One region of the Viridibacillus sp. FSL E2-0187 genome, then DNA from elsewhere that is predicted to be linked to it. Evidence: predicted binding sites of a transcription regulator. Region 1 holds the regulator's gene; the other holds the start of a gene.
What was found. Region 1 encodes NrdR, which represses ribonucleotide reductase genes. Its sites were predicted from a motif close to AACACNATATATNGTGTT; they were not measured.

Region 1 (11,130 bases):
CGATTGCTTGTTTAGCAGCATCTGCTAATTGAGCGAATGCTTGTGCATCAGTTACTGCTAAATCAGCTAACATTTTACGGTTAACTTCGATTTCAGCAAGTTTTAAACCGTGCATTAAACGGCTGTATGAAAGACCGTTTACACGAGCTGCTGCATTGATACGTGTGATCCATAATTTACGGAAATCACGTTTCTTTTGACGACGGTCACGATATGCATATTGACCTGATTTCATTACTGCTTGGTTAGCTACTTTATAAAGAGTATGTTTAGAACCGTAGTACCCTTTAGCTAATTTTAAAACTTTTTTACGACGCTTGCGCGTTACTGTACCGCCTTTTACGCGTGGCATAGTGATTACCTCCTGCTATTCATATATTATGAATTTGTATGTTTTCGAATCGAATTATTTCATGTAAGCAAGTAGAGACTTGATACGTTTGTAGTCTCCTGAAGAAACTAATTGACCTTTACGTAGGTGACGTTTCGCTTTAGTTGATTTGTTCGCGAATAAGTGGCTACCAAATGCGCGGTCACGTTTTAATTTACCAGTACCCGTTCTTTTAAAACGTTTCGCAGCACCACGGTGAGTTTTCATTTTTGGCATGTCGAATTCCTCCTAAACTGTTCGTGTAACTATAAAATTACTCTTTTTCGTTCTTTGGTTGTAAAACTAAGAACATGCTACGGCCTTCCATCTTCGGTTTTGATTCAATCGTAGATACTTCAGCACAAGCCACAGCAAAGCGATCTAATACACGTTGGCCAATTTCTTTGTGCGTAATTGCACGACCTTTGAATCGAATAGATGCTTTAACTTTGTCTCCTTTTTCAAGGAACTTGATCGCGTTACGTAGTTTCGTTTGGAAATCGTGTTCATCAATAGTTGGGCTCAAACGAACCTCTTTCATCACGATAACTTTTTGATTCTTACGTACTTCACGATCTTTCTTTTGTTGCTCGAATTTAAATTTACCATGGTCCATAATACGAGCGACTGGCGGTTTGGCCTGAGGAGCCACAAGGACAAGATCCAGATTGGCGCGTTCGGCAATCTCCAAAGCTTCGTTACGTGTCTTAACTCCTAGCTGATCACCGTTATGATCGATAACACGAAGTTCACGTGCGCGAATACCTTCGTTTACATACATGTCTTTGCTAATAACAATCCACCTCCAAATAGTGTCGCGAATACATGGTTTGGGCTAGTTGCCCGATGACCGGTACGAATATTTCGATGTCCACAAAAAAACGAGCGGACATAGTCGAAATGTCCGCCCGCCGATATATGTACACGCCTAAATGCGTGATCCGTTCTATCATGTAACCTGTAAACATCATCTGATGAGTCAAACAGGTGAGAAGCGGGCAGCCTCTTCTTCAACCACAAACTTTGTATTCATTAACCTTTCTAAATTTATCATGTCTATTCGCTAATGTCAATGATTTTACTCGACGTTTTTCAAAAGAAAAAGTATTTACGCTTAAATTAGCGTAAATACTTTAAATTAACTCATATTAACTATTCACTAAAACCTGTTCTTTAACTGGGAATTTGCATGCATTACGAATAATTTCTTGGACTTGGTCTAATGTTGGTTTACGTGGATTCGATGCGGCGCAAACATCTAACATTGCATTTTTTGCTAATGTTTCGATGTCCTCATCCTTCGCACCAAGTTCCGCAAAACCAGCTGGAATACCTAAGTCTTTTGATAAACGCTCAATCGCAGCAATAGCAAGATCTGCTGCATCACGTTGGCTTAAGCCTTCTACGTTTTCTCCTAAGTGTTTAGCAATTTCCGCAAAACGGTCTACTTTTGCCACTAGGTTGAAACGACATACATGTGGCAGTAAAATCGCATTACAAACACCGTGCGGTAGATCATAGAAACCTCCGAATTGGTGTGCAATCGCGTGAACATAGCCAAGTAAGCCATTGTTAAATGCCATACCTGCTAAAAATTGTGCATAAACCATTTGTTCACGAGCTTCCATGTCTTCACCGTTTGCTACAGCACGTGGTAAATATTCTACTACTAACTGCATCGTCTTCACTGCACATGCATCTGTAATTGGTGTAGCTGAAGTTGATACAAAGGATTCAATCGCATGTGTTAGTGCATCAAGACCAGTAGCCGCAGTTAATTGTGGAGGCATACCAACCATTAACTCGGGATCATTAATCGATGCCAGTGCAGTAACATGCTTATCGACAATCGCCATTTTCACTTTTCTTGTAGTGTCAGTAATAATGGTGAACTTCGTCATTTCGCTTGCCGTTCCAGCAGTTGTATTAACAGCAATAAATGTTGGTAAAGGGTTACTTGATAAATTAACACCTTCATAATCCGAAATTTTACCACCATTAGTTGCTACAATACCAATGCCTTTAGCCGCATCATGTGCACTTCCGCCACCTAATGACACAATCGCATCACAGCGTTCGTTTTGGTATACTTCCAATCCTTCTGCTACATTAATATCCGTTGGGTTTGGTACGACTTTAGGGAAAATTGCTACATCCACACCAGCGTCACGAATAATTGTTGCTAATGTTTCGGATAAACCTAATTTGTGTAATCCTTCATCAGTTACAAGAAGTGCTTTTTTTACGTTGTAGCCCTTTAAACGACTACCTACTTCTTGAATTGTCCCAGCTCCAAATAAATTAATAGACGGCATATTAAATTCGCTTTGTACACCCATGGATAAATTCCTCCTCAGACTCAAATGGTTTGTAATTACTTGCAATAACTACTTTTCTAGTATCATCTATACATCAAGTATTCTCAACTTCTAATTTTGACATATTTTGTATTTAAAAGAGGAAATAACGTAACCCAAAGCAAAGGTTTTATCAGAAAATAGCAGATGATATTTCGTAGGATTAAGAGCATACAAAAAGGTGACTGGACATTAATGTCCAGTCACCTTTTTAGATATTACTTATTCAAAAGAAACGTCAGCTTTTAAATTCGCTAAGAAATCTTCAATCGCAATGCTTTCTGAATCTTGAGAGCCATAGCGACGTACGTTTACACTACCTGCTTCTAGTTCTTTATCACCTAATACAAGCATGTAAGGAATTTTCTTCATTTGTGCTTCACGGATTTTGTAGCCAAGTTTTTCTTCACGATCATCCATTTCAACACGGAAGCCTGCTGCTTGAAGTTTTTCTTCTACTTGTTTTGCATAGTCAAAGTGAACTTCGTTTGATACAGGGATGATTTCTACTTGTACTGGCGCTAACCAAGTTGGGAATGCACCTTTATATTCTTCAATTAAGAAAGCAACAAAACGTTCCATTGTTGATACAACACCACGGTGGATAACAACTGGACGATGTGGTTTACCATCTTCACCAACATAGCTTAGGTCGAAGCGTTCTGGTAATAAGAAGTCAAGTTGAACTGTTGATAAAGTCTCTTCTTTACCAATTGCAGTTTTTACTTGTACATCAAGTTTTGGACCATAAAATGCTGCTTCGCCTTCTGCTTCGAAGTAGTCTAGGCCTAGCTCATCCATTGCTTCTTTTAGCATGCCTTGTGCTTTTTCCCACATTGCATCATCATCGAAGTATTTTTCAGTATCAGCTGGGTCACGGTATGACAGACGGAATGAGTAATCATTTAAATCGAAGTCTTTATAAACACCAAGTACTAATTCTACTACGCGTTTAAATTCTTCTTTAATTTGATCTGGTCGAACGAAAATATGCGCATCATTTAGAGTCATACCACGGACACGTTGAAGTCCTGATACAGCACCAGACATTTCGTAACGGTGCATTGTACCAAGTTCAGCGATACGTAATGGTAGGTTACGGTAAGAGTGCATTGACGATTTGTAAACCATCATATGGTGTGGACAGTTCATTGGGCGTAAAACAAATGTTTCGTTATCCACTTCCATTGGTGGGAACATATCATCTTGATAGTGTGCCCAGTGACCTGAAGTTTCATAAAGTTCTTTAGAACCTAAAACCGGAGTGTATACATGTTTGTAACCAAGTGATATTTCTTTGTCTACGATATAACGTTCAATTGTGCGACGGATTGTTGCACCGTTTGGCAACCATAATGGTAAGCCTTGACCGACTTTTTGAGATGATGTGAATAATTCAAGTTCTTTACCAATTTTACGGTGATCACGCTCTTTTGCTTCTTCTAACATCTGAAGATGCGCTTTTAAATCATCTTTTGTAAAGAAGGCTGTTCCGTAAATACGTTGTAGCATTTTGTTATCTGAGTTACCTCTCCAGTATGCACCAGCGATTGATAACAATTTAAATTCTTTAATTTTACCTGTAGATGGTACGTGTACACCTCGGCAAAGGTCAAAGAAATCGCCTTGTTCATAGATTGACACTTGCTCATCTGCAGGAATAGCTTCGATAAGCTCTAATTTATATTCATCATCAATTGCAGTGAAGCGTTCGATTGCTTCAGCACGTGAAATGTCTTGGCGAGTGATGACGATGTTTTCAGAAACGATTTTCTTCATTTCTTTTTCTATTTTCGGAAGATCATCTGCAGTAATTGGTTCTGGTGAGTCGATATCGTAGTAGAAACCACCTTCAATTACTGGACCTACTCCAAGTTTTACACCTGGGAACAAACGCTTAACAGCTTGCGCTAAAAGGTGGGCTGTAGAGTGACGCATTACTTCTAATGCCTCAGCATCAGAAGGTGTTACGATTGCAATGTCACCGTCTTCTTCTAAAGGTGTTGTTAAATCTACTAAATGTCCGTTGAATTTACCAACGATTGCTTTTTTACGAAGTCCCGGGCTAATTGATTGTGCAATTTCTTCAGTTGTTGTACCTTTTGCAAATTCCTTTACTGCGCCATCTGGGAATTTTAAATTAATCATGTCTGCCATTTTGTAATCTCCTTTTAATTTTATTTATTTTAGCCTTACGAGAGGTATAGGTCCGCATGTTGCAGGATTCGTAGTCGTTGCCACAAGACGTGGCGTATTTAGACTGCTTTCCTTAAAACAGGCCACTTCAGCATTTAGATAAAAACGCAAAAAAGCCCCATCCCAAAAGGGACGAGGCTGTATTCTCGTGGTTCCACCCTTCTTCCTTCTACTGCCCGCACTTAAAAGAATGCAGGTATAGACGAAGCTCTCGATCGGCTAACGGGCCGTTACCGTCGACAATTACTAGTACATTCACTGTCGCTGCTCCAAGGGGGTAAATGATTTGCCGTACTAAGAAGCTTCCAGCCTAGGCTTCTCTCTCTAAAAGTCGTACAAAAAATTGTTGTCCTTTTCAAAGCATTTTTTTATATTATGACTGAAAGTATACGCTCGATTAAGTTTAAAATCAAGTAGGAAAAAAAGTCCTTCAAAAAGATGTAACTATTTCTGATCTCTTCGGTTTTGCCCACTCATTCGAATTGGCGTCGTCACTGCTTTAATACGCTCCATAATTCGTGAAGCTTTTAACATATCACGATCACCTTTTTGGTTATAAGCTAAATGGTCTTCTAATTCATCATAACCAAGATTCGATGTGATAAATGTCGGCAATTGCTCAGCCATTCGATAATGAAAGATCGTTCCTAAAATTTCGTCACGTGTCCAACTCGACAACGTTTCTGCTCCTAAATCATCTAGCATTAACACAGGTGCCTTTTTCACAAAATCGATTTTCTCTTGTAAAGATTGATCTTGGATTGAACCTTTCATTTCACGTAAAAATTCAGGAACAAATACTACAACCGATTTGATTTGTAAAGTCGCCAATTCATTGGCAATAGCCCCTAATACAAAAGATTTACCGACACCAAATTCACCGTATAAATAAAAACCTTTTTGAGGAAGTTCACCCGTTTCTTTAAATTCACGAACGAAATCTGCTGCTCTATTGGCGATATTTACACGTGAATGGTCATCAATCATTAAATCTTTGATTGTTGCTCTTAACACGTCTTTTGGCATATGCATACTCGAAATCATAGAGGCCGCTTTACGACGCTCATCATCCATGCGTTTTTGTTGGCACGGTGTATACTCAACTTCTATTGATTCGCGGATAATAGTCAACTTCGGGATAAATCCCTTTAATGCATTTTGACATTTCACAACGGATGGGCATGAATCACAATCATGTTGTTGACCTGTATATTCATATAGTTTAACGAGACCACGGTCTACCATATCTTTATTTACTTCTTGATCATTGTCAGCTAGAAATTGCTGGACACCTTTATTTTCAAGAATTTCTCGCTTCATTTGCTCGTATCGTTCTTGAAAAGTTTGTGAATCCATCACTTTTCTAAGTTGATTATTAATCGGTTCCATGTGAATCCACCTGCCCTTCTTCTATTCCTAGTTTTTCTAGAATTTTACGTCTTTCTTCTTCAAAATCAGTCTCATTCTTAACTACTTCTTTTGAAGTTTCTGTTACAGTATCTTCATTCTGAGGTTTCTTTTCTTTATTTTTCTTAAACCAGTCAGGTACTTTTTCTTCTCGCCCACCGCTGTAGCGTTTTTTCGTTGCAGGTTTTTGCTCAGCTGTTTTCCATTCCATATACTGCTTATGCTCTTTACGCGCTAAGTCCATTGCTTCTTTCGTCGTTTTCACACCTTTTCGAATCCAATGTGAGGCAATCTTTTCGACATAGTTTTTAGTTAGCTTCATGTCGGTACGTAAAAGAACATACTGAAGTAATGCATTTACAACACCAATTGGCATTTGATATTGCAGGACAAGATTTTGAGCAAGCTGAATGTCTGCAGGAATTGGTTCTTTCCCATCTGCGATATCACGCAAGACATCAATTGGAGCAGTTGTTTCTAGGTAATGAATCAATAACTCTTCCTTCGTCTGCAAAGCTTGTTCTTTTGTATTCTTTTTCTCTGCTTCATTAACTGCTGTTTGGAACGCTTGTTGCATAGCAGGTGGTTCTGTTGAAACAGTCAATTTGTAATAATCAGCTGCCGATTTCTTTAATCTTGACTCCGTTAAAGTCATATGATCATCTAGCGCAAGCATAACAACTTTTTGCATATCTAACGGTGTTAAATGATATAAAAAAGCTAACTTTGCAATTGTTGCATTCGCTTCAGCAGTAAGAGCTGAAGATGGTACAAGTTGTTCTGACAATCCAGCTCTAAGTAAAGAAAAGTCGAAATCCTCGTAGTTAAATGGTAGTTCTTTAGGTTTCTCTTTTTCCTTTACTGTCTGCTCATTCTCAAAGGATGGTAAATGATGCTGCACAGGACGATAAACATCTGTAAATGTTCTTGACACTTCCTGATAGCCATCATTTGATGGACCCTTCTGAACGAATCGTTGGCGCAATTGTCTATAGGCTTGTTCACCAATTTTGCTAAATAAAAACATGGATAATAAGGGATCATTAAAAAAAGCTGATGCTTCTAAAGGAGGCATCACGTCGTACATAAATGAGCGTACATCCTCGGAATCTTTACGCCAAGTACGCATTAAACCAATAGCTTCTAATGCGATGCGCGACTCGAAAATCTTTGCGATCGGCATATCAAGTGAGTTCATTAAATGGTAATGTGATAATTCAGCTTCAGTCGTACTTTCCCCTTCAGCCCAAAGCATAAAGTACAAGCTAATGGGTTCAGCACCTATTAACGGCTGGTATAGCAACGTAATAAGCTGGCGATCGTAACTAGATACGGGAAATGGCATTCGAATGGACAATCGATCAACGGGCTGTAGTTCTTTATATAAATGCACCACGATCACCGTCCTCCATATCGCATTTATTTGTCATCGGATTGTCTTTCTATTAATTCTTTTAATTCATCAATAAAGACATTGATATCTTTAAATTGACGATATACAGAAGCAAACCTTACATAAGATACTTCGTCAATTTTCGCAAGTCGATCCATAATCATTTCCCCGACATCTTCTGTTTTCACTTCTGAGTTACCGATTCTACGTAGATCTTGTTCTATAGCAAATACTAATTCCTCTAATTGATTAAGGGCTACTGGACGCTTTTCACACGCTCGGATAAGACCTCGCAAAACTTTTTCACGGCTAAATTCCTCACGTGAGCCGTCTTTTTTCACGACGATCAACGGCATTTCTTCTACTTTTTCAAACGTAGTAAAACGATATGCACACGATTCACATTCTCGGCGTCTACGGATTGCTTTATTGTCATCTACTGGTCTTGAATCAATTACCTTTGTTCCATTAAACTGACATGCTGGACATTTCATATTTTTTCTCTCCTGATTGCAAAACATTTTAGTTTATCTATTATATCAAATAATGCTTTAAAAAATCGAAAAAATGCAGTGGAAATTCTCAGATGTATGATAAAAATACTGTTTTCAGCCAATATAAGGTCGATACTAACAGAAAAAACAGACATATGTTCACAGTTACTTGATGTTTTTTTCTATTCTTAAACTAAAAAACCCTTTCTAGTACACTACTAGAAAGGGCCATATTATATTAAAATTAAGCGTTTACAGAAGCCATAAGAGCAGCTGCAACTTTTTTCGTTAAATCTACGACACGTGTTGAATAACCCCACTCGTTATCGTACCAAGCAAGCACCTTCACTTTACGACTACCGATTACCATTGTAGTTAGGCCATCGATTGTAGCTGATGCTGGGTTTGTATTAAAATCTACTGATACCAATGGTTCCATTGTGAAGTCTAAGATTCCTTTTAGTGAACCAACTGATGCAGCTTTGAACGCTTCATTCACTTCTTCAACCGTAACATCTTTGTTTAAATCTACCACTAAATCTACTAATGAAACATTTGGTGTTGGAACACGAAGTGCCATACCATGTAACTTGCCTTCTAGTTCTGGTAATACTAGGGTTAGAGCTTTGGCAGCTCCTGTAGAAGTAGGGATAATTGAAGCCGCACAAGCACGAGCACGACGTAAGTCTTTATGTGGGTTATCAATATTTTTTTGATCATTTGTATATGAATGCACAGTTGTCATTAAACCGTTGTCGATGCCAAAAGTATCATTTAATACTTTTGCAACTGGCGCAAGACAGTTTGTAGTACAACTTGCGTTTGATATTACATCATGTTTTGTAAGGTCTAATTTTTCGTCATTAACACCCATTACAATTGTTACATCTTCATTTTTCCCAGGTGCTGTTAAAATAACTTTTTTAGCTCCTGCTTCTAGATGCAATGCTGCTTTTTCACGAGCATTGAATTTACCTGTTGCTTCGATAACGATATCAACATTCATTTCTTTCCAAGGTAAGTTCAAAGGATCACGTTCACTAATAAGTTCGACACGTTTACCATTTATGATTAGGGCTTTTTCTTCAAATTGAACATCCCCATCAAATCTTCCGTGATTTGTGTCATACTTAATCAAATGTGCTAACGTTTCAGCCGGGTAACTAGCATTAATTGCAACAATATTTAAATCATCTTGAAGTATCGCTTGACGGAACACCATGCGGCCAATACGGCCAAATCCGTTAATAGCAATAGAAACTGTCATGAATAATATCCTCCTGTAATTGCGTTATACTTATTTTATTAATTCGAAAATTAGTATAACACATTTTAGAGAAAGTAAAACCTATTATGATGAACATTTAAAAGTTAGTGAATTCTGATTTTTCTAAAATGCATTATTTAAGTACATTCCACTTAATTAATATTTTATGCAATTGCTCTCTCGTTGATTCGAGCGATTTATTATTATATATTACTGCATCAGCACCTTTTTCCTTTTCTGATAACGGAAGTTGAGAACTAATTCTGGCCTTAGCATCTTTTTCAGATAAATTATTTCGTTCCATTAAACGCTTTAATTGTGTTTCTTCTGTGACAGATACAACTAAAATCTTCTCAACGAAATGTTGAAGGCGACTTTCAAATAATAATGGGATATCCATTACAATATCTTTTGCACCATTTTCTAGTAACTCATCACGTTGACGAAGCATTTCTTGGCGAATAGCCGGATGAATAATATCATTTAACGTTTTACGTGCTGCAGGTTCATGGAAGATAATATCCCCTAGTTTAGGACGATTAAGTGTACCATCATCCAGCAGCACTTCTTCGCCAAATGCTTCCACTATTTGTTTTAGCGTTTCTGTTCCAGGTTCAACTACAACACGCGCTACTAAATCAGCATCAATAATAGGCAAATTTAACTCTTTTAACATTTCTGCTACTGTACTTTTACCACTCGCAATACTTCCAGTTAATCCAATAATCATCTATATCACACCTTTAATGTTGGCAATTTGGGCAATAAACTGAGTTTCTGCCACCAATTATCTTTTGTTTAGTATCACCATTACAAGTCGGACAAGTCTTTTTCCCATACATTTTCAATCGATGTTGCATACTACCCGCTTCACCATTAATATTTCGGTAATCCGAAATGGTCGAACCACCAACATCAATACTTTCTTGCAAAATATGAACAATTGTCTTAAAAAGTTCAATTTTACGTTCCTTACTGATTCGTGACAATTTACGTGCAGGATGAATATTCATTTTAAACAGCGCTTCTGTTGCATATATATTCCCGCAACCTGCAATCACATGTCCATCCATAATGACTTCTTTAACCGCCTTATTTGCATACTTCGTTAGATTTACTTTCTCAAGAAAATGAGATAGCGCTTCATCTGAAAAAGGTTCAGGAGCCATTTCAAGAAGTGGTGGATGCTCTTCTAGCTCATGTAAAAAGCGCATTTCACCAAAACGGCGAATATCCGAATAGACAAGCCAGTTGTGATCATCAAATTGGATTAATATATGCGCATGCTTTAGAAATTTCTCTTCTGTAATATCACTAAGTTGCGATACATGGAACCATGCGCCCGTCATCCCTAAATGGTTGACGAGCAAATATGGGTTCCCTTCTTTCTCCAAGTGGAAAAATATATATTTAGAGCGACGTTCAATGCTTTTAATAGTCATTCCTTCAATCGCTTGTTTAATAACCTCTGAAATCGTCACATGATAAATCGTTTTACCTGTAACGACCGGTTGTAATGAACGCACCACACCTTCTACTTCTGGTAATTCCGGCATGCGATCACTCCTTTATTTTGTATCATACCAAGTTGGACCAAATGCAAAATCGGCTCTAAGTGGTACATTGAGTTCGAATGCTTTCCCCAT
Region 2 (11,130 bases), 370 kb from region 1:
CTCCTATTTACGGGGGACAAGCTTTGATTGAGGGCGTAATGATGGGCGGTAAAGAACATACTGTATCCGCTATTCGCCGTAATGATGACTCAATAGAGTATTTCTATGTTAAAAAAGAAAAAAAGCCAGCGCTTCAAAGGCTGAAGAAGATTCCATTTATTAGAGGGATAGTTGCTATTATTGAATCAGCTGCAAACGGCTCCAAGCATTTGCAATTTGCAGGTGATCGCTATGATGTCAATCCAGGCGAAGAAGTCGAAGAATCTGCTGAAGAGGGCTCGAAACTCCAAATGATTTTAGGAGTTGCTGCAATTGGCGTACTCTCATTCCTTTTCGGTAAATTTATTTTCACATTGATTCCTGTATTCTTGGCACAACTTTTCCATACATGGTTTCCTGGAAAAGCCGCACAAATTTTGTTAGAGAGTGGTTTCAAACTAGTATTACTACTCGGTTATATTTATTTTGTATCACTGACTCCACTTATTAAACGTGTTTTCCAGTACCACGGCTCTGAACATAAGGTCATAAACTGTTATGAAAACGGTCTCCCTTTAACAGTAGAAAATGTACAAGCGCAATCACGTTTACACTACAGATGTGGTAGTAGTTTTATGTTATTTACAGTTATCGTAGGTATGTTCATCTACTTCCTAGTACCAACAGATCCGTTCTGGCTACGTATTGTCGATCGAATCTTATTAATCCCAGTTGTACTTGGAGTGGCTTTTGAAGTATTACAATGGACTAATGCTTGTCGGAATATACCAGTACTGCGCTACTTAGGTTATCCTGGTTTATGGCTTCAATTACTTACAACAAAAGAACCCAAAGACGATCAAGTAGAAGTCGCTATCGCTTCATTTAATAAATTATTAGAAATCGAGAAAGACCCTAAAAATATCACATTAAACTAATAGAAACGTAGAAGGGCTCAGTGAGCTCTCCTACGTTTTTCTTTTGTTGAAAAAATGACATTTTACACAAATGGATTTAATTGGTATATTTTAATAAAGGAGGTTCTTTTGATTGAAGAAAAGACTTTTTGTTATTTCTGCTGTTTTTATATTTATTAGTAGTCTATCTTTTTTGTTAATTTATATTATTAAAAACGGCAATCCTTATACGATGCTTTTAGTTCAATATCATATGAAAAAACATATGGAAGGAAACGACATTACTGAAGATATGTTAGTTCCCGATGAATCTGGTTACATAGAACCTAAACAAGTAGTACACAAAGATTATTATCGTGGCCTATTTCAATTACGATTTAAAGATGAACCGCAAATTACTTATTATTACGGACTACATAAAGAAAATAAAGCAATCATTCAATTTTGCAAAGAGAATCCGTTAGTTATACGCTCCTTTAAAAAGGCGAAACATAGTGAAGAAGTTTGTGCAAATGCCTATAGTAACTAAATAAATCTGTGCAGAATTTGCACAGATTTATTTGTTTTTACTAGCACGAAGCTTTTGAATTCCTTTTGCTCCAAAGTAACCAATTACCCAAAACACAAGAAAATAGAAACCATATCCCCATGCAGAGCTGTTTAATACAGTAAAGAGGATAATGATAAAAGCAATATAAGAAACTGCTAATGCAATCCAAGGATTAATATTATTTAAAGCACATGAAATTCCCTGCACTAAAAAAGTTAAAGGAAAAATAAGGACTAAGCTAAGTAGGAAATAGAATTTGTTTGTTTCGTCATTTCCAAAAGCTCCTGTCAAAGTCATTGCGATAACACCTAGCATCGCAAACGCCGGGAAGAAAATACCCGCAATTTTATTACCCACATGATCACTCCTAACAAATTGTCTTCATTTTATCATGAATGTTCACATAGGTGGGGAATAAACAAATACGTTTATTTGTTTAATTTTACTTCTTTAAAAAAATCATTATAATCATTTATTTGAAAGTCTGCCGCTTCACAATCTCCCCCATACATACAACCCATCATCCCTATTTTCTTCGCAGGGATTAAATCGAGTTCCCTATCTCCGATCGCTAGATCTAAATTATATTTATCATGTAAATATTGATAAGAAGTCGGATCAGGCTTGCGTGGATAGCCATTATCAACAGTGATAATTTCAATGAAATATTTTTCAAAACCGTAGTATTGGAGAATATCCAAAACCGGCTTTCGCTCCTTATGTGTCATAATTACATTTTTGTTTGCAAATCGTAAAATTTTCTCAACATTAGGAAACGGCTTTATACTACTTGGTGGTATCTTTAAATTAAGCTTTTTAACTTCTTTTATTTGTTCATCTGATAATTTAAAATGCTTAAATGCATGTGTTGCAGATATCTTCAATTCACGATAAATATCTTCGCGTACGACTGTACCATTCAGTACTTGATATAAATTTTCTGTATACGCTGGATATGTATCAAATAAAGTACCATCAAAATCCCATAATATATTCATATTACCCCTCCTGATTTCTGCAAATTTATTAGTATGTCCTCTTAAGAGTTATTGTAATTTCACATAAAGCAACGCCTTTATTCTACCACGGAAATATTCATGTATAAAATTCTTCTAATACTATAGAAATAGTATTTACTTTCTTCTTTTTTCTAAACTCAATCTCACTAATTATCAGCTTTATTTTAACAATCTTAAGTAGTTTATTGTCATGGTATTACTAGAACTATTCATAAAACTTTACCTGACTCGAATGAAAAGGACTCCCTCTTCATCTATTGATGAATGGGGAGTCCTTAATTGTTGTTATGGTTTTATTTTTGATAACCGTCTTTGCGCTCGTTAGTAGCTAGAAGTCAGTATCTTAAAGACCACATTTAAGTTGTGCACCACAGTTAGTGCATGTGTTACAACCGCCTAGTTCTTCGACTGTTCCTTTGCGACATACTGGGCATGTGTTACCGACTTCAGAGCCGATTGTTACGTTTGTTGAACGTAAGTCTTGAATTGTATCGATTAAAACAACTGGACGTTTTTCAGTCACTTGTTCTTCTTGTAGAGTGTCCTCATCCATAACGTTTTCTTCTGCTTTTAGAGTTAGTACTTGTGAATCACGGCTACCATCAACATAAACCGTACCACCTTTAGCACCACCGTTGTATAAGCGTTCATACACTTTTTGAACTTGATCTACAGTGTAACCACGTGGTGCGTTTACTGTTTTAGAGATTGAGCTATCAATCCAGCGTTGGATAATACATTGTACATCTGCGTGTGCTTCAGGAGCTAATTCCATAGCAGTTACAAACCATTCAGGAAGGTTTGCTTCATCTGCATCTGGGTTAGCAGCTAAATATTCTTGTACAATATCAGCTTTTACTTCAATGAATTTACCAAGACGACCACTGCGGTAGTAAGTAAATGAGAAGTATGGTTCTAATCCAGTAGAAACGCCAACCATTGTTCCTGTAGAACCTGTAGGAGCTACAGTTAGTAGGTGCGAGTTACGAATACCGCCTTCAAGTACTGCTTCACGGATATGCTCAGGCATTTTTTGCATGAAGCCAGTTTCAGTAAAGCGTTTGCGAAGCGCTAATGTTTCAGCTTCTGTTTCTCCTGTTAAGAATGGGAAACTACCTCGTTCTTTAGCAAGTTCAGTAGATGCTTCGTAAGCTGTTGTCGCAATCGTCTTGAAGATTTCATCAACAAGGATGTTACCTTCTTCAGAGCCGTATTCTTTTTCACAGTAGATAAGTAGATCAGCCATTCCCATAACACCTAGTCCAACACGGCGTTCGCCTAATGCTTGTACTTTGTTGTCTTCAAGGAAATATGGTGTAGCATCGATTACATTATCTTGCATACGTACTCCGACACGAACAGTTTCTTTTAATGCTTCAAAGTCCACTGTTTTCGTATCTTTTTGAGCAAATTGCGCTAAGTTTACAGCTGCCAAGTTACAAACTGAATATGGTGCAAGTGGTTGCTCGCCACATGGGTTTGTTGCTACAACTTTCTGACCGTAAGCTTTTGCATTTGTCATGTCGTTTGCGTTATCGATGAAGAAAATACCTGGTTCTGCTGAGTAAGTTGCACAGATATTGATCAAGTTCCAAAGTTCACGTGCTTTTACTTTACGGTAAGTGCGTACAGCATGTCCCATTTCAGCCCATTCACGAACATCGCCAACTTCATGCCATGTATCGTTATAAATTTTCATTTCTTCAGCATTATATGATTCAACTGCTGGGAATCGTAAGTCAAATTCAGCATCAGCTTCTACAGCTTCCATGAATTCATTTGTGATTGTTACAGAAATATTCGCACCAGTTAGGAATTCAGCGTTATGCACGCTGTATGTTCCGCCGTCACGTAATTTCGTTTCAGCATCACGAATAATTGCTTCATTAAAGCCACCGACACCAGGGATCGTTTTATAATTAATAATACCTTGATACATCGCTTCTTCTTGCTGCGTTAAAGGTTTGAATTTTAGTTTTTCTTTTGCTAGACGTTGGATTGTTTCGTCCGTTGTATTTTCGATTAAGAAACGTAAAATACGTGGATTTTGCATTTTTGAAATAATAAATTCAATAATATCTGGGTGCCAATCTGCTAACATAATCATTTGTGCACCACGACGTGATCCACCTTGTTCAACAAGATGAGTAAGCTTAGCAATATCATCTAACCATGAAACAGAACCTGATGATTTACCATTTACACCACGAGCAAGCGTGTTTCGTGGACGTAATGTAGAACCATTAGTACCTACACCACCACCGCGACTCATAATTTCCATTACTTGTTTACGGTGATCACTAATGCCTTCACGAGAGTCTGCTACAAATGGCATTACGTAACAGTTAAAGTAAGTAACATCTGTTCCTGCGCCTGCTCCGTATATAACACGTCCCGCTGGAATAAAGTTTAACTTCACTAATTGCTCGTAGAATTTTTCATACCATTCTTGGCGTTTCTCTTCTGTTTTTTCAACAGCTGCTAGGCCAGTAGCATTACGTTTTGCAATTTGTTCGTAAAAGACTTCAAGAGGCTTCTCAATAACGTCTAAAGAACGTGTGACAATTCCTGTTTGTTGTTCAGAATCATCATCAATAGCACTTCTATAATCTGCTTCAATCAGCACTTCTGCTGTTTTCTTTTCTGTATTAATTGAAACGATATAACCAAGACCACGTGCTGGGAATTTAGGGTCAGCTTTGACCGTTAAAACAACAAAATCCCCTACTTTTAGCGTTTTCTTTTCTGTATCTTTAAAAGAATAACGGTCTATCATGACTAATCGAGACACACCTTTATGTGTTATATGCATGTCCTCTGTGATGGCATGAACTTGTGGAAATTGTTGAATATCATTATTTAATTGTTGTACATTAATCGTCTGATTATGATGCTGTGAAGCAAGTACCATTATCATTCGCCTCCCTATTTAGATCGTGCTTTAAATACTATATATAGTGTTTATCCAAGACATTACGATACTATATATTGATAAGAAAAGCAAATAAGGTGATTTTGAGCAAAATGTTGATTTAACAACATTGGAAGCGATTTTTCGATTTTCACAAAACTAAAATAAGTCAAAAAGACTACTATTTTCTAAAATTCCATTCATCACTTTCATAGCGAGTTTTTGCTAAATTATTAACAAAATCCATTTGTTCCTTCGTTAACGTGTAAGGTACAAGTTCTATGTCTAATCCGTCCTCAAATCCTTTACGGAAAGCTGATATACATGTTTCAACATCGACAGGTTTTTGGGCTAACTGATTAATAGCTACCGCTTTTTGTGGTAAATGTTTGCGCATACGCTCTTTTGAAGCTTCCGAAGGAAATTTAAAAAGAGAAATCAATTTTTCATCATCTAGATCGATTAATATCGCTCCATGTTGTAAAATGACACCTTCTTGTCGCGTTTGTGCACTACCTGCTACCTTCTTACCTTCTACTACTAGTTCATACCAACTTGGTGCATCAAAACAAACTGCGCTCTTCGGAGTTTTTAAATCTGCTCGCTTTTCTTCTGAATCAGGGATAGAAAAATACGCATCTAACCCTAAGTTTCGGAATCCTAGCAATAAGCCTTCACTTAATACTCTATAAGCTTCCGTCACCGTTTTAGGCATGTCTGGGTAGTCTTCATTTACAATGATGCTATATGTTAGTTCATGTTCATGTAAGACTGCACGACCGCCAGTCGGACGGCGCACAAAACCCACATTTAATTTATGTAATTGTTCAAAATCAATATCTTTTTCTGCACGTTGAAAATAACCAATAGAAAGTGTTGCTGGATTCCATTCGTAAAATCGTATTACTGGTGGAATTAAACCTTTACTATGCCAATGTAGGAGTGCTTCATCTAATGCCATATTGAATGCAGGGCTACAAGGACCCGAATTAATAAAATACCATGTTGTTTTCATTTGGTCTCCTCCTTATAATCAACTTATCTATTTTAACAAACTCATTGGACTATCGCTACATGTTCTTTTATAATATTACTGTAGATAGAAAGGGGTAAGACGATTTGAGTTGGTTATATACATTAGCAATTGTTTTATTTGTGGTGATTGTATACGCTTTAGTGAACGCTCTTCGTTTCAAAAAAGCAGTTACAACATTAACACAAGAAGAATTTATTGAAGGTTATCGTAAAGCGCAATTAATAGATGTGCGTGAGCCAAAAGAATTTGACGGTGGTCATATTCTAGGTGCTCGTAACGTTCCAACCTCACAACTTCGTCAACGCTATAAAGAAATTCGCCCAGACAAACCTGTTTACTTGTATTGCCAAAATGCAGGACGTAGTGCACGTGCTGCTATGTTATTAAAGAAAAAAGGCTACGATCAAGTATTCCAATTACAAGGTGGGTACAAAAATTGGACAGGCAAAATCAAAGTGAAATAATTTGATTGCGTTGCAAATAAAAAGAGTCATTTCTATTTTCAACAGAAATGGCTCTCTTTTTTCTTATTTAAATATGTGTTATTTATAAATAAAGAACGCCCATAAAGGAGAATATAATGCCAAAATTCTTATATACTTTTCACGAAGATTTGAGACAAGACATCCCTAACTACGCCGATGTATCCGCGGTCTTTGAACGCATCTCAAAAAAACTAAATGAATATCACCCTTCTAATTTTCGTGGTGTGACTGTCGAACTAAATAATTCACAATTTCATCATCATTTGTTAGAAATGATGGAAAAGGAATTAATCCACTATGAAAATTTGAGTCATATATATGCCGCGTTACCTAGTATTGTCTTAAATTCTGTCTCGGAAGATCAATTAGATAATCAATTAAAATCAATCAAGACATTTAGTAATTCTTTAATCTACTTCCCTGATTATGAAGTAGCTATTACACAAATTCCTGTATTCCGCTCCGATTCAGAATGGCCAGAGTTTTTCTATTTTACAACAAGTGCGGAAAAAATGATGAATTTTATCGAAGCTGTTCAAGAACAGTTACGTCAAATGCTAATGGAAACCGTTACATACTTAGTTGATGTTCATGATGGTATTAAACGGCGAAGTTACGGTGAAGGAAAGCAAATCACTCGAGATGATGTATTCTTAGAACCTTCACTTAAGCAAGAGATTTTCCGTTCAATTGATGAATTTTTTAAAGAAGGTGGCAATTTCTTTAAACATTATGGCCTTCCTTATAAAAGAGGGATCTTATTATATGGCTCACCAGGAAACGGAAAGACTACGCTTGTAAAGTCCATTACAGGTTCTGTAACAGCTCCTGTTGTCTATTGGCAAATTACTGAGCATACATCAAGTGAATCCATTGAAGAGGTCTTCCGTATGGTAACAAGTTTAGCTCCTGCAATACTTGTTATTGAAGATATTGACTCTATGCCCGAATATACACGTTCTTTATTTTTAAATACACTCGATGGTGCACAATCACGTGAAGGTATTTTTTTAATTGGTACGACCAATTATCCTGATCGCATCGACCCTGCATTAATCAACCGTGCAGGAAGATTTGATCGAGCTTATGAGATTATGAATCCTACAACTGAAATACGTGCAACATATTTACGCAAATTAGATATTCAGCATATATTCACAGAAGACGAGCTAATGGATGCTGCTAAACTTTCAAAAGAACTTTCTATGTCACAGCTTAATGAATTATATATGTCCGTCGCTCTAAATTGGCATTATGATAAAAAACTCGATTACGAGAAATGCATTAAAGATTTACAAAAACAACGTAAAAAGGCATTCCGTAATGAATGGGAAAGAAATGAAGTAAATATAGGGTTCTAAAAAAATACCCTCCTAGAGATTGGTCGAGTCAATCTCTGGGAGAGTATTTTTTAGAATAGCATTTAATAATTTTGATAAACATCCATTACCTTAAACGTTTGACAAACAAGCACTAGGTCTGAGTTAAAGGTAAGATCATACTGATTGAGCTCCCAAGTGAAAAATTTCACATGCTCCCGATACCAATAATCATAGGATAAATCTCCTTCACCTTCAGCCTTTGCAAAATCACTTGTTACTTCATTCATTTTCACCAATTCGATTTTTGTATATTTTATAATTGCTAGAGGTTCATTGTTACCATCTAATACAATATCATACTGTCCAACTTTTTGAATTGCTTCTTTTTCAAGTTCATATACACAATGCGCAGCACATGTTGCTGTTTTGATACCATTCACAACTAGACTCCCTAAATCATCCGCCATTTCTTTGGAGCCATCTCCAAACATCCATGACTCTGGAGTCGTCATATCTAAATCATTTTCTTTAGCATATTTATGCCAATATTCATCTATTTTATTGATAGACATTAGGTGCTTCCCCCTACAGTCAAAATCCTTTTAGTATTGCATACTAGTGGGGCATTTTCACCTTTACCTAATAGTTCTTTCACCTTAAATACTGCTCTATTAGATGCTACGCTATCAACTATACTCCCACTTGATTTCTAATAATAAATACATTCACAATGATTCTTTGAAAAAATTCTATTTGATTGTTTAGACTTTCATCTTGGCTTTTTGCCTAACTATACCTAAGTATCTAATTCTTTTAATCTATTATCTCATGTCAAGTCCTCCTATATTAGTAATGAGATAATTATATTGCATTACTTAATATAAGAGGTTTCATATGCAGTAAACAGGTTTGAATTCTAATCTTACTGTTTTAATCTATAACAGTTTTTTGCTTATTGATTTCTTGTAAAATTTGTAGATTTGTTAAACCATGTTTATGTAGCAAATCATAAATGATTTTCTTTTCGTATTCCATTAGCGCCTTTGTATGCGCATCTGGAGTGAAATAGATTAACGTACTTTGTTCTTTTTGTTGCTTTATGTACAATTCAGAAATTAATTCGTCAACCGTATATTCTTGATAATCCTCTTTTAAGGATTTTAGTAAGTCATTTTGATCATTAGTTGTATCATTGATACTTTTAAAGTAAGCCATGAAAACTCCCCTTTTTTCACACATTGATTCATACTGCATTTATGTTAGCATAGCAATTTTAAAGTCATCTGTCTATGTCCAAGCGATTTTTTCCATAACTAACATGATCTTTTCATTAAGCTATTTATATACAAATCATGAGAAAACCCCTAGCAAAGTGCTAGAGGTTTTCAATATACGAATATATTATACTTCTACAGTTTCTCTTTCGTATCGTAACACTGGGTTACGAGCTGCTCTTGTTTCATCCAGACGGCCAATAACAGTTGTATGTGGTGCATTTTGTACTACTTCTGGTGTTTCTTCTACTTCTTTAGCAATTTGAATCATTGCGTCACAGAAAGCGTCTAACGTTTCTTTTGATTCTGTTTCAGTTGGTTCAATCATTAAACCTTCTTCCACATTTAATGGGAAGTAAGTTGTTGGTGGATGGTAGCCAAAGTCTAACAGTCGTTTTGCCATATCAAGTGTACGGGCGCCCAGTTTTTTCTGGCGGCTTCCACTTAATACAAACTCATGCTTACAATGACGGTTATATGGTAGATCAAAGTAAGGCTCTAATCTTCTCATCATATAGTTTGCATTAATTACTGCATTTTCAGTTACTGCTTTAAGACCATCTGGACCCATTGAACGGATATAAGTATATGCACGAACATTAATACCAAAGTTACCGTAGAATGGCTTCACACGACCAATTGATTGTGGACGGTCGTAATCGAAGTGATAGCCTTCTTCTGTTTTCACTAATACTGGTTTTGGAAGGTATGGAATCAAGTCTGCTTTTACGCCAACTGGACCTGAACCAGGACCACCACCACCGTGAGGACCAGTGAAAGTTTTGTGTAAGTTTAAGTGAACGCAGTCAAAGCCCATATCACCAGGACGTGCTTTAGACATAACCGCATTTAAGTTTGCACCATCATAATACACTTTACCGCCAACCGAATGCACGATTTCAGCGATATCTAGAATATGTTCTTCAAAAAGACCTAATGTATTTGGGTTAGTCAACATAAGCGCTGCTGTATCATCCCCAACTAGGCGACGTAAGTCTTCTAAATCTACAAGACCATTTTCATCAGACTTCACAGTTACTGTATCAAAACCTGCAACTGTTGCTGATGCCGGGTTAGTACCGTGAGCAGAGTCTGGCACAAGTACTTTCGTACGTTGGAAGTCACCGTTTGCTTCGTGGAATGCACGAATCATCATTAATGCAGTCCATTCACCATGTGCACCAGCAGCTGGTTGAAGCGTTACTTCGTCCATACCAGTGATCTCGATTAAGTGCTCTTGTAAATCATACATTAACTCAAGTGCACCTTGCACAGTAGACTCATCTTGTAATGGGTGAATATTAGCAAAACCTGCAAAACGTGCAACTGATTCATTAATTTTCGGGTTATATTTCATTGTACATGAACCAAGTGGGTAGAAACCTGAATCTACACCGTGGTTACGGCGAGATAGCGCAGTATAATGACGCATAATATCAAGTTCTGATACTTCAGGAAGTTCCGCTTCTTCTGTACGAATAAATTCACTTGGTAAGATAGCAGCTAAATCTACTGTCGGTACATCAAGCTCTGATAAACTATAGCCTACGCGACCTTCTGTTGAAAGTTCAAAAATAAGTGGTTGATTGTCGTTATGCATGGAGAGCCCCCATTTCTTGCACAAGTGCATCGATTTC

Region 2: a site for NrdR is predicted at 5,410-5,427, ahead of MHH85_RS04620 (vitamin B12-dependent ribonucleotide reductase). Genes of this name have one in related genera too.

What each region holds. Positions count from the first base shown of each region.
Region 1 covers NZ_JBBOVG010000001.1:587,561-598,690, reverse strand. The annotation lists gene rplT (50S ribosomal protein L20) at 1-352, opposite strand, end outside; gene rpmI (50S ribosomal protein L35) at 407-607, opposite strand; gene infC (translation initiation factor IF-3) at 645-1,151, opposite strand; gene MHH85_RS02855 (iron-containing alcohol dehydrogenase) at 1,519-2,709, opposite strand; gene thrS (threonine--tRNA ligase) at 2,950-4,884, opposite strand; T-box leader at 5,049-5,291, opposite strand; gene dnaI (primosomal protein DnaI) at 5,368-6,312, opposite strand; gene MHH85_RS02840 (replication initiation and membrane attachment family protein) at 6,299-7,726, opposite strand; gene nrdR (transcriptional regulator NrdR) at 7,750-8,217, opposite strand; gene MHH85_RS02830 (glyceraldehyde-3-phosphate dehydrogenase) at 8,462-9,484, opposite strand; gene coaE (dephospho-CoA kinase) at 9,618-10,214, opposite strand; gene mutM (bifunctional DNA-formamidopyrimidine glycosylase/DNA-(apurinic or apyrimidinic site) lyase) at 10,228-11,040, opposite strand; gene polA (DNA polymerase I) at 11,053-11,130, opposite strand, start outside.
Region 2 covers NZ_JBBOVG010000001.1:954,285-965,414, reverse strand. The annotation lists gene MHH85_RS04640 (DUF1385 domain-containing protein) at 39-917, shown strand; gene MHH85_RS04635 (DUF3139 domain-containing protein) at 1,030-1,425, shown strand; gene MHH85_RS04630 (hypothetical protein) at 1,453-1,803, opposite strand; gene MHH85_RS04625 (HAD-IA family hydrolase) at 1,875-2,444, opposite strand; gene MHH85_RS04620 (vitamin B12-dependent ribonucleotide reductase) at 2,809-5,382, opposite strand; gene MHH85_RS04615 (lipoate--protein ligase family protein) at 5,558-6,391, opposite strand; gene MHH85_RS04610 (rhodanese-like domain-containing protein) at 6,496-6,876, shown strand; gene MHH85_RS04605 (ATP-binding protein) at 6,993-8,258, shown strand; gene MHH85_RS04600 (ASCH domain-containing protein) at 8,321-8,791, opposite strand; gene MHH85_RS04595 (hypothetical protein) at 9,150-9,434, opposite strand; gene gcvPB (aminomethyl-transferring glycine dehydrogenase subunit GcvPB) at 9,621-11,093, opposite strand; gene gcvPA (aminomethyl-transferring glycine dehydrogenase subunit GcvPA) at 11,086-11,130, opposite strand, start outside.